3 regions of the Mesorhizobium sp. AD1-1 genome follow, and region 2 is predicted to be linked to each of the others. Evidence: predicted binding sites of a transcription regulator. Region 2 holds the regulator's gene; each other region holds the start of a gene.

Evidence for each region. The regulator LexA, encoded in region 2, represses DNA repair genes until DNA is damaged. The targets are predictions, from matches to a motif close to TGTTCNNNNTGTGTTCNG.
Region 1: LB519_RS18475 (DNA recombination protein RmuC) is a predicted target of LexA. The motif match lies at 3,316-3,333, and genes of this name have one in related genera.
Region 3: LB519_RS03610 (helicase-related protein) is a predicted target of LexA. The motif match lies at 2,392-2,409, and genes of this name have one in related genera.

What each region holds. Positions count from the first base shown of each region.
Region 1 covers NZ_JAIUGP010000009.1:163,930-169,019, reverse strand. Annotated here, with positions in the region: gene LB519_RS18490 (transglutaminase-like domain-containing protein) at 1-432, shown strand, start outside; gene LB519_RS18485 (cation diffusion facilitator family transporter) at 560-1,525, shown strand; gene LB519_RS18480 (GFA family protein) at 1,587-1,991, shown strand; gene LB519_RS18475 (DNA recombination protein RmuC) at 2,012-3,283, opposite strand; gene def (peptide deformylase) at 3,387-3,917, shown strand; gene LB519_RS18465 (hypothetical protein) at 3,965-4,228, shown strand; gene fmt (methionyl-tRNA formyltransferase) at 4,345-5,090, shown strand, end outside.
Region 2 covers NZ_JAIUGP010000003.1:46,393-51,482, forward strand. Annotated here, with positions in the region: gene kynU (kynureninase) at 1-951, shown strand, start outside; gene lexA (transcriptional repressor LexA) at 1,362-2,102, shown strand; gene LB519_RS06880 (ComEC/Rec2 family competence protein) at 2,096-4,558, opposite strand; gene gltX (glutamate--tRNA ligase) at 4,661-5,090, shown strand, end outside.
Region 3 covers NZ_JAIUGP010000002.1:22,356-27,445, reverse strand. Annotated here, with positions in the region: gene LB519_RS03610 (helicase-related protein) at 1-2,203, opposite strand, end outside; gene phbB (acetoacetyl-CoA reductase) at 2,931-3,656, opposite strand; gene LB519_RS03600 (acetyl-CoA C-acetyltransferase) at 3,855-5,033, opposite strand.

The sequences.
Region 1 (5,090 bases), on a different contig from region 2:
ACGCCGCTGGGTATTCCGCGCGTGCAGGCGGTCTGCGACTTCGTCCACAGCCACATCGTCTTCAACTACGGCAATGCACGGCCGACGCGCACCGCGGCGGAAGCCTATCGTGAACAGAGCGGCGTGTGCCGCGACTACGCGCATCTCGCCGTCACCTTCTGCCGGGCGCTCAACATCCCAACACGCTATTGCACCGGCTACATCAGCGACATCGGTATGCCGAAGCCATGGGCAAGCATGGATTTCTGCGCCTGGATGGAAGTCTATCTCGGCGGCCGCTGGCATGTCTTCGACCCGCGCAACAATGCACCGCGCATCGGCCGCATCCTGATCGCCTCCGGCCGCGACGCCGCCGACGTGCCGCTGACCCATATTTTCGGCCCGGGAACGCTTGCCGGCTTCAAGGTGTGGACCAGCGAGATCATCGAGTAGTCGCCGTTTTCCATAGACCGATCTCTCATGGCCGCTGCCGTGGACGACCCGACATTCGCGCGGTGTGATGCCTGTGGAGCTTTAGCGGCCTGGCCGCTAGACTGCGCCTTGAACGGGGGCAAATGCCATGGCCGGGCACGGCGGCTCAAAAAAGGTGATCTACGCGGCGCTCGCCGGCAATCTCGCCATCGCGCTGACCAAGTTCGCCGCCGCCGCCTTTACCGGCAGTTCGGCGATGCTGTCGGAGGGCGTCCATTCGCTGGTCGATACCGGCAATGGCGGCCTGCTGCTCTACGGCATGCACCGCGCCGCTCGCCCGGCCGATCGCACGCATCCGCTCGGCCACGGCCGCGAACTCTACTTCTGGAGCTTCATCGTCGCGCTCCTCGTCTTCGCGCTGGGCGCCGGCGTGTCGTTCTACGAAGGCGTGGTCCATATCATGGCGCCGGAGCCGGCCGCCAACGCCAAGGTCAACTATATTGTTCTGGGCCTTTCCTTCCTGTTTGAAGGCAGTTCGTGGTGGGTGGCGCTGAAGGAGTTTCGCCGGCAGAAGGGCAGGCAAGGCTGGCTGCAGGCCGTGCAGTCGAGCAAGGATCCGAGCGTCTACACCGTGCTGTTCGAGGACAGTGCGGCACTTCTCGGCCTGATCGTCGCTTTCGCCGGCATATTGGCGGCGGAACTGCTGGAGATGCCGGAGCTCGACGGCGCCGCCTCTATCGGCATCGGGCTGATCCTTGGCGCAACCGCGATCTTCCTGGCCCGCGAAAGCAAGGGCCTGCTGATCGGCGAGCCGGCGTCGCCCGAGGTGCAGATGAAAGTGCTGGCGATCGCCCAGCAGGATCCGGCGGTGCAGCGGGCGAACGGCGTCCTGACCGTTCATATGGGGCCGACAGAGATCGTCGCCGGGCTCAGCATCGAGTTCGAGGACCAATTGACGGCGCCCGAGATCGAAGCTTGCGTCGAGCGCCTGGAGGCGCAGTTGAAGAAGGAAATGCCGGAGATCACACGGCTGTTCGTCAAGCCGCAGACGTCAGGCACCTGGGAGCAGCGGCGCAGGCTGATCGATTCCGCATCCGATCCTGCCCTGGACTAAAACCGTGCCATTGCCTCACGGCCTTGCGCCGCTAGATTGAAGGGGCTTTGGAGGAACGAAGATGAGAATAGACGGCGGCTGTCATTGTGGCGCCATCACCTACGAGGCGGAGGTCGATCCGGAAAAGACCACGATCTGCCACTGCACGGATTGCCAGCAACTGACCGGCACGGCTTTTCGCCTTACGGTTCCGGCGCCGGAAAGCAACTATCGCATCACCAAGGGCACGCCGAAAATCTACATCAAGATCGTGGCGAGCGGCGCCAAGCGCACCCAGGCCTTTTGCGCCGACTGCGGTTCGCATCTTTACGCCACGTCTGTCGGAGATGGTCCGAAGGTCTATGGAATTCGCGTGGGGACCGCGCGGCAGCGCCAGGATTTGATCCCGACACAGCAGAAATGGCACCGCTCGGCGCTGCACTGGCTGCCTGAATTTCAGGGCATGACCACGTTGGAGGAGCAGTAGCGCCGGTCCGGCACCGCGCCTCAATCGTCGCCTTCGACGACCCTCAGCCTGAGCTGCCCGGTTTTCGAATCGGCAACGCGCGCGCCGGTATCGACCTTGGCGGCGGGACCCCGTGACGCGGCGTCTACGGCGGCATCGCCGTCGGGCTGCGCGCCGAATTCCAGCGCCTCGATCTTCTGGCCGCGCTTGGTGACCTTCGACGTCGAAACCAGTATGTCGTCGATGTCCTTGGCCGACTGGCCGAAATGCACCTGCAGCTTGCGCACCCGCTCATCGACACGCGCAACATCCTCCATCAGCCGGATGACCTCGCCCTGGATCAGGTGCGCCTGTTCGCGCATGCGGGCATCCTTGAGGATCGCCTGGATGACCTGGATCGACAGCATCAGCAGCGACGGCGAGACGATGACGACGCGCGCACGGTGCGCCTTGTGCACGATCGCCTCGAAATTCTCGTGGATCTCGGCGAACACCGATTCCGACGGCACGAACATGAAGGCAGTGTCCTGCGTCTCGCCCTGGATCAGGTATTTTTCCGAGATATCGCGGACATGGATCTCGATGTCGCGGCGGAAGGCCTGCGAAGCTGCCTTCTGCAGATCGGCGCCATCGGCGGCGCGGATGGCGTTCCAGGCTTCCAGCGGAAATTTTGCATCGATGGCCAGCGACGGCGCGCCGTTCGGCATCTTCACCAGGCAGTCGGGCCGGCTGCCGTTCGACAGCGTCGCCTGGAACTCATAGGCACCGTGCGGCAGGCCGTCGGCAACGATCGCCTCCATGCGCGACTGGCCGAACGCGCCGCGCGTCTGCTTGTTCGAGAGGATCGCCTGCAATTGCACGACCTGGCCGGCGAGCGACTGGATGTTGCCTTGCGCGACGTCGATGATCGCCAGCCGTTCCTGCAATTTGGCCAGGCTCTCATGCGTGGATTTGGTCTGCTCGGTCATGGTCTGACCGAGCCGGCCGGTCATGGCGTCGAGGCGCTGGCCGATCGATTGCGTCAGCTCCGCCTGCCGTGCGCCGAACACTTCCGCAATGGCGCCCATGCGGCCCTGCATTTCGGCCTGGCTTTGCAGAATGCCGGCCATCCGCACTTCCGCATCGCGGGCATGATCGGCGGCTTCCGCGGCCGCCACGGCGCGCGCCTTGGCCGACCGCCACAACGCAATGACCAGCGCCACGAACAGGGCCAGAAACAGCAAAACGCCGAAGGCCAGCGCATGGCCGAGCGTGATCGTTGTGGCGCCAAGCCGGGCGACAGGCTCCGAAAGGATGGTGCTCAAATCATTCATGTGGACAGCATAGACGATTCGCCGCGATAGCACAGATCAAAACGTGAACGCGCCTGATGCCAACCGGTTGACGCGTTTCGCTGGAGGTCTTAGGTGGAACGCCATGCCGATCAAGCCGCTCATCATCCTTCCCGACCCCATCCTGCGCCAGGTTTCCAAGCCCGTAGAGCGTGTCGACGCGCCTTTGCGCAAATTAGCCGACGACATGCTGGCGACCATGTATGATGCGCCGGGCATCGGGCTGGCGGCAATCCAGATCGGCGAGCCGCTGCGCTTGCTGGTGATCGATCTCGCCAAGGAAGACGAGACGCCGGCGCCGCATGTCTTCATCAATCCGGAAATCCTGGAGAGCGCCGACGCGCGCTCCGTCTATGAGGAAGGCTGCCTGTCGATCCCGGATTATTACGCCGAGGTCGAACGCCCCGCCGCCGTGCGGGTCAAATATCTCGACCGCGACGGCAAATTGCAGGAGATAGAGGCCGAGGGGTTGATGGCGACCTGCCTGCAACACGAGATCGACCACCTCAATGGCGTCCTGTTCATCGATCACATCTCGAAGCTGAAGCGCGACATGGTGGTAAAGAAATTCAAGAAGCTCGCCAGGGACAAGGCGCCGGGCAAGCTCGCGGGATAAGGTACGGGAGTCCCCTCCAGGCCTATTGTCGGCAGGATTGCCACCAAATGGAGATGCCGACGGTCGACATGCTGATCAGGGACATTCCTGAGCCTTTGAAGCGCGAGATCGAACTGGCGGCGCGCGAGGTCGGCCAGAGCGTCTCGGACAAGGCCATCGGCCTTCTGCGCAAAGGCATAGTTGCGGAGAGGCCGGCCCGAGAGGAGTCGAGCCTCTCGGCGTGGGCTGCAATTCGCTCGGCTTTCGTATCTGAAAGCGCAATTGGCGATGAATACGCGGAAATCATGGAGAAGATCGAAGCGGAAAGATAGCGCGACGGTCGTCCCGCGACTTCGACGGCCTTGACCTGAAGCTCGTAAACCCGTTTGAAGCGGATGCCTGAGCCGGCACACTGCGCGAGCAAGAAGACAGGATACCAGAAGAAAAAATGCCCCTTCGCGTCATCTTCATGGGTACGCCGGAGTTTTCGGTGCCGACCTTGCGCGCGATCGCCGAGGCTGGCCATGAGATATCAGTCGTCTATACCCAGCCGCCGCGCGCTGCCGGACGACGCGGGCTGGAGCTGACGCTGTCGCCGGTGCAGCGCGAGGCGGAGCGACTGGGCATCGAGGTGCGGACGCCGGTTTCGCTCAAAGGCGAGGCCGAACAGGCCGCTTTTCGCGCCTTGCAGGCCGATGTGGCGGTGGTCGTCGCCTATGGCTTGCTGCTGCCGAAGGCGGTTCTAGAGGCAACCCGGCTCGGCTGCGTCAACGGCCATGCGTCGCTTCTGCCGCGCTGGCGCGGCGCCGCCCCCATCCAGCGCGCCATCATGGCCGGTGACCTGGAAAGCGGCATGATGGTGATGCGCATGGAAGAGGGCCTGGACACCGGTCCGGTCGGGCTGGTTGAAAAGTGCGCCATCGAACCCGATATGACAGCCGGCGATCTGCATGATCGGTTGATGAGTGTCGGTGCTGCCTTGATGGTGGAAGCGCTGGCGCGGTTGGAAGGGAACACCCTGACATTCACCACACAAGCTGTGGATGGGGTGACCTACGCCAAGAAAATCGATAAATCCGAGACTCGCGTGGACTGGACTCGCTCGGCAAGTGAGGTCCACAATCATATTCGTGGCCTGTCGCCCTTTCCAGGCGCCTGGTCGGAGATAGGAATTGGCGGCCGCCAGGAGCGGCT
Region 2 (5,090 bases):
ACATCGACCAACATCTACAAGGTGCTGCACGCAGCGATGGAGATGCGGCCCGGCCGGTCAGCCATCGTCGCCGAAGGTGACAGTTTTCCCACCGACCTGTACATCGCCGAAGGCGTGGCCTCGACCCGGGATGGCGTCCTGCTGCGCCTCGCGGGCGTCGACGCGCCGACCATCGAAGAGCTAATCGACGAAAACGTCGCGGTGGTGCTGGTCAACCACGTCAATTACAAATCGGGTGAACTGCGCGACATGGCGGCGCTGACGCGCAGGGCTCATGCGGCCGGAGCGCTGATCGTCTGGGATCTCTGCCACACCGCCGGCGCCCTGCCCGTCGAGCTCGATCAGGCAAATGCCGATTTCGCTGTCGGCTGCACGTACAAGTACCTCAACGGCGGTCCGGGCGCGCCGGCCTTCATCTATGCCGCACAGCGCCACCACGGCGATATCAGCCAGCCGCTCAGCGGCTGGTGGGGCCATGCGCGGCCCTTTGCCTTCGAACGGGGTTATGTTGCCGGCGCCGGCATCCGCCGTTTTCTGTGCGGTACGCAACCGGTCCTGTCGATGCGGGCGCTCAAAGGCGCGCTTGCCATCTGGAGCGACGTCGACATGGCGGCATTGCGAAAGAAGAGCGTCGCGCAGACAGAACTGTTCATCCAGCTCGTCGAAGCCAAGTGCGGCGCCTACGGTCTCGCGCTGGAGACTACCCGCGACGCGACCAGGCGCGGCAGCCAGGTGTCGTTCCTTCACGACCATGGCTATCAAATCATGCGGGCGCTGATCGAGCGCGGGGTGATCGGTGACTTCCGCGCACCGTCGACCATCCGTTTCGGCTTCACGCCGCTCTATGTCAGCTACAAGGATGTGTGGCTGGCGGTTGAGGTTCTGGAAGACATTCTGCGCACGGGTGCATGGAAGGACCAGCGTTTCGCCGTCAAGGAAGCCGTTACCTGACGCACCGATCCCGGCGATCCGCCGTCGCTGCCCTCACTGCCTGGCAAATGACGGAGAGCTGAATTTCCAGCCAAAATGCCCAACTGACGTTGGCGTTTTGGCTCCGTTTCGTTCACGGCCAACGAACGTCCCGAAGGTTGCAATCGCTCCTTGTCGAGGTCGATCGACAGATAATGCCAAGCTTTGGTAGGGGATAAGCCACAGGTCATTAACCATAACAATTTCAATGTGAGCAGGCGCATTGCCGAAGGTGGCGCCCGTCGATCGTAACCCGCTGGCAAGCGCCAAATAATTTCAGCAGCCTTAACAAATTCATTAAACTTTAAACGGTTGCAGAACACAACTGGAACAGATAGTGTTTGTTCTGGGTTTGTTTTTCGATTCTGGTTTCAGGGAACCTGGGGGCCGCCATGCTGACACGCAAGCAACATGAACTGCTGATGTTCATCCATGAACGCCTGAAGGAGAGCGGCATTCCGCCATCCTTCGACGAGATGAAGGAGGCGCTCGACCTTGCCTCCAAATCCGGGATTCATCGGCTGATCACGGCCCTTGAGGAGCGCGGCTTTATCCGCCGGCTGCCCAATCGGGCCCGCGCGCTGGAAGTGCTGCGGCTGCCGGACTCCATCGCGCCAGGCCTCAATGCGGCAAAGAAGTTTTCGCCAAGCGTCATCCAGGGCAGTCTTGGTCAGGGTGGTGCTCTTGGCCGGCAGATCAAGCCGGCGCCTTCGCGGATGCCTTCGCCCGGCAATGACGACGATGCGGTCTCTGCCGTTTCGATCCCGGTCATGGGTCGCATCGCCGCCGGCGTGCCGATCGATGCCATCCAACATCAGACGCATTCGATTTCGGTGCCGCCGGACATGATCATGGGCGGCGCGCACTATGCACTGGAGGTCAAGGGCGATTCGATGATCGAGGCCGGCATCTTCGACGGCGACACCGTTATCATCCGTAACGCCGACACGGCCAGCCCCGGCGAGATCATCGTGGCGCTGGTCGATGAAGAGGAAGCGACGCTGAAGCGGTTCCGCCGCAAGGGCGCCTCGATTGCCCTCGAAGCCGCCAATCCAGCCTATGAGACACGGATTTTCGGGCCGGACAGGGTCAAGGTGCAAGGCAAGCTCGTCGGCCTGATCCGTCGCTACTGAGACGGCTGTGGGTTGACCACTGGCTTCTCGGGTTTCTTGAAGGGTGCCAGCCCCCTCGCCTCGCGAGAGTATCTGCGTTGCGTGTGCCAGGGCCGATATGGGCTGTCCACCGCGAAGCTGATCGTCGCCGGCGTGGTCGCCGATTGGCGATCGAAGAAGACCGCGGCACTGCCTTTGCGAGCCAGTTGCCGCTTGGTGATGACGAGAACCAGCGGGTTGTGACAGGCGTCATAGGCGGTGGCGTCGTTGACGACGATCAGCTCGGCGAAGCCGCAGGCTTTCCAGGTGTCCTTGCGGTCCTCGACATAGGCAATGATCGCACCGGACATGTGCCTGGCCACGCAAACGCCTGAGGAGCAATAGAACGGCGATCCCGGCGGTAGCTCAACGGCATCCGCGACGTCGAATTGCCCATCGCTGTTGTCGAACACTTCCGGAACGACGATGGTTTCCGATGTCAGCGCGCGTTTCCAGTTGTCGACGGTGAATTCGTTCGGCCGTTGCCGGCTGACGGCAAGCTCACCGCCACCGATCGGCAACGCCACCAGCCGGGCGTCTTCCGAGATCAGCACATCGGGCGTGCGCGTATCCGAGACGGTCAGCAAGCCTGCCAACGCGAATGGCAGAGCCGCGAGCCGCAGCCATGTCGTCGCCATCGTCGCGATGACCAGGGCAATGGCCACCAGCAGGACCGACTGCTGCGAAATCAACCCGACCCCATCGACAGGCGAACGCTCGGAGATCCAGCCCGATATGGCGATCATCATCGTCAGGCCCTTGCCCATCAGGTAGAGAGCTGGCCAATCCAATCCGAAAGGCATCAGCAGCGCGCTGGCGACGGCCAGGAACATGACGACGGTGACGATCGGCATAACCGCGAGATTGGCGAACAGGCTGAGCGGCGACACACGCTGAAAATGCCAGATGGCAAACAGCGTCGTGGCGCTGCCGGCGATGATCGAGGTCATGGCCAGACCAATTGCCGCCAGCAGGAATTTTCGTGTCAGGAACCCGGGCAAGGATCGCTTCGGCGGCGGCGGTCTTGCTTTTCCCGCGCGGTGATCCGCCCAGCCGGCATAAGCGCCGACCAGAGCCGCAGTCGCGGCGAACGACATCTGAAAACTCGGGCCGACCACCTCATGCGGCGACACCACGATGACGGCGATCGCCGAGATCGCCAGATTGCGCATGGTGAGTGCTGCTCGATCGAACAGAACTGCAATCAGCATCACTGCCAGCATGATGAAGCTGCGCTCGGCGGCGACGACGATACCTGAGATGACGAGGTAGGCTGCGATCGAGAACAGTGCGGCGGCAGCGGCATACTTCTTGACCGGGCGACGCGCGGAAAGATCGGGAAACAAGGCGAAGGCGCCGCGCAGCAACCCCATGATGGTGCCGGCGACCAGAGCCATATGCAGCCCCGAAATGGAGATGATGTGGTAGATGCCGGTACGTCGCATCGCCTCATTGATGTCGTCGGGAATGCCGGCGCGCACGCCGACGATCAGCGCCGCGGCGATCTCGCCTTCGGCGCCGCCGACGCTCGCCCTGATATGGTCGGCGATGCCTTCACGGGCATTTTCCACGCTGGAGGAAATTCGGGCCGACAGCGGCATGTCGCCATCATCGCTGACGACAAGCTTTGGATTGCCGAGAAAGAATCCGCTGCCACCAATGCCGGCAAAATAGCTGTCGAAGGAGAAATCATAGCTGTCCGGTCGCACCGGCCCGGTCGGCGGCAAAAGCTTGGCATATCCAGTGATGAGCGAGCCTGCGGTCACGTCAGCCGGGATCTTGCGTGCCGAAAGCCGTACCCGTTCCGGCGCATAGCGCAGTTTCGGTCTTGCGGTCGATGTCACGTCGATGGTCAGCCGGATACGGCCAGTTTCCATCCGGTCGAGCGAGACGACGCGGCCGGTCACCTGCGTCGAGATTTCCGAGCCCAACATTTGTGTGCCCGCACGCCACGTCTCGACCTTGGCAGCAAGCAGTCCTAGGGCGCACAAAAGTGCCGCCATGAAACACAGATGGGTCTTTGGCCATGAGCGCGAGACCAGCGCACAGATCCCCGTCAGGATGACAACCGCGACAGGTCTCGCAAAGTCGGGTTCAGCCGTCAGCGAAAAATAGCCGATCGCTCCGATCGCAAGGCAGACCGGCACCAGCAGGAAGGCCACGCCCCGGTCGAGTTCCAGGCTCGCCGCCGTGTTCACGCTGTGGCGCAGGCGAGGCAGTGATATCAGGCCGATCTGCCGGCGCACGCGCACGATCCTGCCGGTTCCGGCAACCGGAACAGAGGCGGCGACACCCGTTTGCAAGGGCAGCTTGCCGGAATCCGGCACGAGGGGCGACGGCGGCGGCAATGAGGCTGGCAGAGGCGCAAACAGGGACCGTTCGCTGACGCCAATGGCAGCGTCCTCGCCCTGATCCGAGCCCCAGCCTCGTCCAGCCATCGGGTCTGCCCCTTGCGCCCTCGACACCCTATGCTACATGAACGCGCAAAGCGCGAAAGTCCGCGCGACCGCACCCCGCTTCAGATGGTTTCCGAGAGTTCCATGTCCGACAAGGTCGTCACCCGTTTTGCCCCCTCGCCCACCGGCTATTTGCACATAGGCGGCGCGCGCACGGCGCTGTTCAACTGGCTGTATGCAAAGCATACCGGCGGCACGATGCTGCTGCGCATCGAGGACACCGATCGCGAACGCTCCAATGAAGCCGCGACGGCTGCCATCCTCGACGGGCTTTCCTGGCTTGGCCTGAGCTGGGACGGCGAGCCGGTGTCGCAGTTCGAGCGTGCGCCGCGCCACCGCGAGGTGGCCGAGGAGCTCGTGCGCATCGGCAAGGCCTATTATTGCTACGCCACGCCAGCCGAACTGGAGGCCATGCGCGAGGCCGCCAGAGCCAAAGGGCTGCCACCCCGCTACGATGGCCGCTGGCGCGACCGCGACCCCTCAGAGGCACCCGCAGGCGCCAAGGGCGCCATCC
Region 3 (5,090 bases), on a different contig from region 2:
CGAAGGCGGGGTCGATGACCACCGAGGTGCGACCCGAGGCGAGCGCATGGACCACGTCGCCAAAACCTGGCTTGTCCTTGCCGTCGTTCTTCAGCGCCCACAGCAGCGTCACCAGCCCGGCAGGCGCCGGCTTGATCAGCGCCGGCACGAAGACATGGTAGGCGCCGAAGCGCACGCCAAGCCGGCGAAGGGCTGCGCGGCCTTCCTGGTCGAGCGACTTCATCTCCTCGGCGATGTCGCGGCGGTTGATGAGGCCGAAATTCTCGACCAGCTGGAAGGCGATGCCACGGCCGATGCCGGAAATCTGGTCGGCATTTTTCAAGTCGACCAGCGGCTTCAGCAGCGACTCGATCTGGAAATTGACGAAACGCTCGGCACGCGCGGCGACCTTGTCGCGCGCCGGGCCGGTCAGCTGTTCGTCGGCCAGCAGCACCAGCCGCGGCTTCAGCGCGTCTTCGCCTGATACAAGCGTGCCGATCGGCGCACCGATCCAGCGCAGCGTGCCATCCGACCCGAGCGCGATATCGCCATTGGCCGAGGCGCCGAAGCGTTCGGCGCGCGCCTCGAACTCGGCGGCCAGCGCCTTCTGGGCAGCGGTGCGCACCGCCTTGGCGTCTTCGCCGCCGGCGGTCTGGTCGGCGGTGAAGCGGAACCCTTGCAGCTCGCCGACATGGTGGCCTTCGACAAGGACGGTTCCGGTAGAACTAATTTCGGCTTCAGGCATGGTATTTTCTCTAAGGCGCCGCATGAGGACGGAAGTCCTGCGGTCTACGAAGCGTTTCGTCAACCGCTCATGCAGCGCATCCGACAATCTGTCTTCGATTTCGCGCGTCTTTTCCTGCCAGTGTGCCTGATCGGCCAGCCAGCCGGGCCGGTTCGAGACGAATGTCCAGGTGCGGATCTGGGCAATGCGATGCGAGAGCGTATCAATGTCGCCCTCTGTTGTGTCGGCGCGGCGCACCTGCTCGGCCATGTAATTCTCGTCGACATGGCCGTGGCGTGCGAGGTCCGTGTAGATCGAGGCAATGAGGTCGGCATGTTGGGCCGGCGCGATCCTGCGGTAGTCGGGCAGCGCGCAGGCTTCCCACAGCAGCGCCACGCGCTTGGCATTGGTGGTGAGTGCGCGGATGTCCTCGTCGCGCGACAGATGCTCGAGCGCCTGTGCATCGACGGCAGGCAATGCCCGTGTCAGTCCCTCGACCGGGGCGTTGGTTTCGATCGAGCGCTTCAGCGCGTTGAGGCTGGCAAAGTCGAAATGTGCGGTGCGCCATTGCAGCACCTTCACCGGGTCGAAGTCGTGGCCTTCGATCTTCTTGATCAGATCCTCGTCCAGCGGGTCGACCTGGCCGGTGACACCGAACGTGCCGTCGCGCAGATGCCGGCCGGCGCGGCCGGCGATCTGGCCAAGCTCGGCCGCCGTCAGATTGCGGTACTGGAAGCCGTCGAACTTGCGATTCTGGGCGAAGGCGACGTGGTCGAGATCGAGGTTGAGACCCATGCCGATGGCATCGGTGGCGATGAGGTAGTCGACATCGCCGGACTGGAACAGCGCCACCTGGGCGTTGCGGGTGCGCGGCGAGAGCGCGCCGAGCACGACGGCGGCACCGCCCTGCTGGCGGCGGATCAACTCGGCGATGGCGTAGACCTCGTCGGCGGAAAAGGCGACGATCGCCGTGCGCCGCGGCAGGCGGGTCAGCTTCTTGGAGCCGGCATAGGCAAGATGCGACAGCCTCGGCCGCGTCACCACCGAGACACCCCTCAGCAGGCGCTGCAGGATACTTTGCATGGTGGCGGCGCCCAGCAGCAGCGTTTCCTGGCGGCCGCGCAGGTGCAGGATGCGATCGGTGAAGATGTGGCCGCGCTCGAGGTCGCCGGCGAGCTGCACCTCGTCGATGGCGACGAAGGCGGCGTCGGTCTCGCGCGGCATGGCCTCGACGGTGCAGACCGAATATTTGGCGCCCGGTGGCTGGATCTTTTCCTCGCCGGTAATCAGCGCAACCTTGTGGGCGCCGACCTTTTCGCAGACGCGGGCGTAGACCTCGCGCGCCAGAAGCCTGAGCGGCAGGCCGATGATTCCACTCTCATGCGCCACCATGCGCTCGATGGCGAGATGGGTCTTGCCGGTGTTGGTCGGCCCGAGCACGGCGGTCACGTCGCGGCCCGACAGGATCAGCGGCTCAGTGTGTTTGGGCTGGATGTTCATCAACCTAGAATAAGGCTTCCGGGACCTGGAGATAAGGCTTCTGGCCTCTGGTTGTCGGGAGCGTGCCTCAAATGGGCGCGTATGACAGGCGACACATAGGGATTTCGGGCGCGAAGCGAAAGCGGAATGTTCCGTCGGCGGCTAGAAGGTGGTTCTGTCAAGCTCTCAATCAGATGCGGATTAACGGATAGAACGAGTCTGGAACGAATCGGCGACGAATCAGTGACTCCTGCAGATTCAGCTTTTGTTCACGGCTATATGTGGATTTCGCGACCACGACACGCACCACATGCTGAATCGCTGAACTGGCCCGTTTCGTGCTAAGAGGGCATTGCCATTAACCTTTGTCGATAAACGATCACAGTGGCTTGGCATGCCTCGACCAAGGTTATGAAATTGTTGATCTTTCTTAATCCGCGTTAAGCAACTAGCAGGCGATTCCGGCTGTCGTCGTTAACGTTCAGCTCAAAGCCGGAACGAATCGGCGACGAATCAGCGATAGCGGAATTTTCCCGTTTTGTTCACCCCAATATCTTGTGTTGTGAACAGCTTATCCACCGAGAATCCACAGGCTTGGAAGCAGGTTTCGCACAGGCCGGCCGGGCCGCTGTTAACCTCTGCGTGCCGGATTGGGTCAGCAGCCGTGCTGTCACTTCGAAGGACCATGGCGCCAACGAAAACGGGCCGGCGCGCCGGCCCGTCGATCTCTGCGCCTACATCGCCGTCGTCAGGCGAAATACTGGCCGCCATTGGCCGTAATGGTCGAGCCGGTGATGAAGCCGGCATCTTCGGATGCGAGGAAGACGACGCAGCGCGCGATTTCCTCGGGCTCACCGAGGCGGCCGACAGGAATCTGGGGAATGATGCGCTCGTTGAGCACCTTCTCGTCGATCGCCTTGACCATCTCGGTGGCGATATAGCCGGGACAGATGACGTTGACCGTGATGCCGGCGCGCGCCCCCTCTTGGGCGAGAGCCTTGCTGAAACCGATATCGCCGGCCTTGGCGGCGGAATAGTTAACCTGGCCGGCCTGGCCCTTCTGGCCGTTGATCGAGGAGATGGTGATGATGCGGCCGAACTTGCGGTCGCGCATCCCGCTCCACAGCGGATGCGTCATGTTGAAGACGCCGGACAGGTTGGTGTCGATGACCTCTTTCCACTGCTCGCGCGTGATCTTGTGGAACATGGCGTCGCGGGTGATGCCGGCATTGTTGACCAGCACCGAGACCGGGCCGAGATCGGCCTCGACCTGCTTGATGCCGGCGGCGCAGGCATCATAGTCGGCGACCGACCATTTGTAGACCGGAATGCCGGTCTCAGCCTTGAATTTCGCCGCTGCGGCATCATTGCCGGCATAGTTCGCCGCAACCGAATAGCCGACGGTCTTCAATGCGATCGAGATCGCCGCGCCGATGCCGCGCGATCCGCCTGTGACGATTGCTACCTTGGTCATGCATTTCCCCTTTTTTGATATCGCCCTGTTGTCGGGCTTGGCAGGCACTGGATACAGAACGGGCGGCTAAAGCGCGTCGCGCTGAAGTAGGTTCAGGCGATGCGCTTCAGCTGTTTGGTTTTATGCATGTCGGTGTTCCCAAAACCGCTGCGCACTTTTGGGCGACATGCATGCACGCCGCCCGTTTAGTGACTTTCTTCAGAGTGCTTCGACACACATGGCGACGCCCATGCCGCCGCCGATGCACAGGGTAGCGAGACCCTTCTTGGCGCCGCGCCGGCGCATTTCGAAGACCAGCGTGTTGAAGACGCGAGCGCCGGACGCACCGATCGGATGGCCGATGGCGATGGCGCCGCCATTGACGTTGACGATCGAGGGATCCCAGCCCATGTCCTTGTTGACGGCGCAGGCCTGCGCCGCAAAGGCTTCGTTGGCCTCGACCAGGTCGAGATCGCCGACCGACCAGCCGGCCTTTTCCAAGGCCTTGCGCGAGGCGGGAATGGGTCCGGTGCCCATGATCTGCGGATCGACGCCGGCGGTTGCCCAGGACACGATGCGCGCCAGCGGGGTGATGCCGCGCCTCACCGCTTCCGCTTCGCTCATCAGCAGCGCGCCGGCGGCGCCGTCATTGATGCCGGAGGCGTTGGCGGCGGTCACCGTGCCGTCCTTGTCGAAAGCCGGTTTCAGCTTGGTCATGGCGTCGATCGTGGCGCCGTGGCGGATGTATTCGTCCTGGTCGACGATGGTGTCGCCCTTCTTGCCCTTGATGGTGACGGCGACGATCTCGTCCTTGAACTTGCCGGCCTTCTGCGCGGCCTCGGCCTTGTTTTGCGAGGCGAGCGCGAACTGGTCCTGGTCTTCGCGGGTGATCTGGAACTGACGCGCGACGTTTTCGGCTGTGTTGCCCATGTGGTAACCGTTGAAGGCGTCCCACAGCCCGTCCTTGATCATGGTGTCGATCAGCTTGAAGTCGCCCATCTTGACGCCGGCGCGCAGGTGCTGGGCATGCGTCGAAAGCGACATCGATTCCTGGCCTCCGGCGACGATCACCTTGGCATCGCCGATGGCGATCTGCTGCATGCCGAGCGCGATGGCGCGCAGGCCCGAGCCGCAAACCTGATTGAGGCCCCAGGCGGTGGTTTCCTTGGGCAGGCCGGCATTGATCGATGCCTGGCGGGCCGGGTTCTGGCCTTGCGCGGCGGTCAGCACCTGGCCGAGGATGACCTCGTCGACCTCGCCTGGTTCGACGCCGGCACGCGACAGCAATTCCGTGATGACGACGGCGCCGAGCTCATGCGCCGGGGTGGCGGCGAAAGCGCCGTTGAAGGAGCCGACCGGCGTGCGCGCCGCACTGGCAATGACGATGGAAGCGGACATTTTCTTCTCCAGACTTCAAGGGTGTTGCTCTGTCGTTGGGGACTTTTCTTGCCCTTT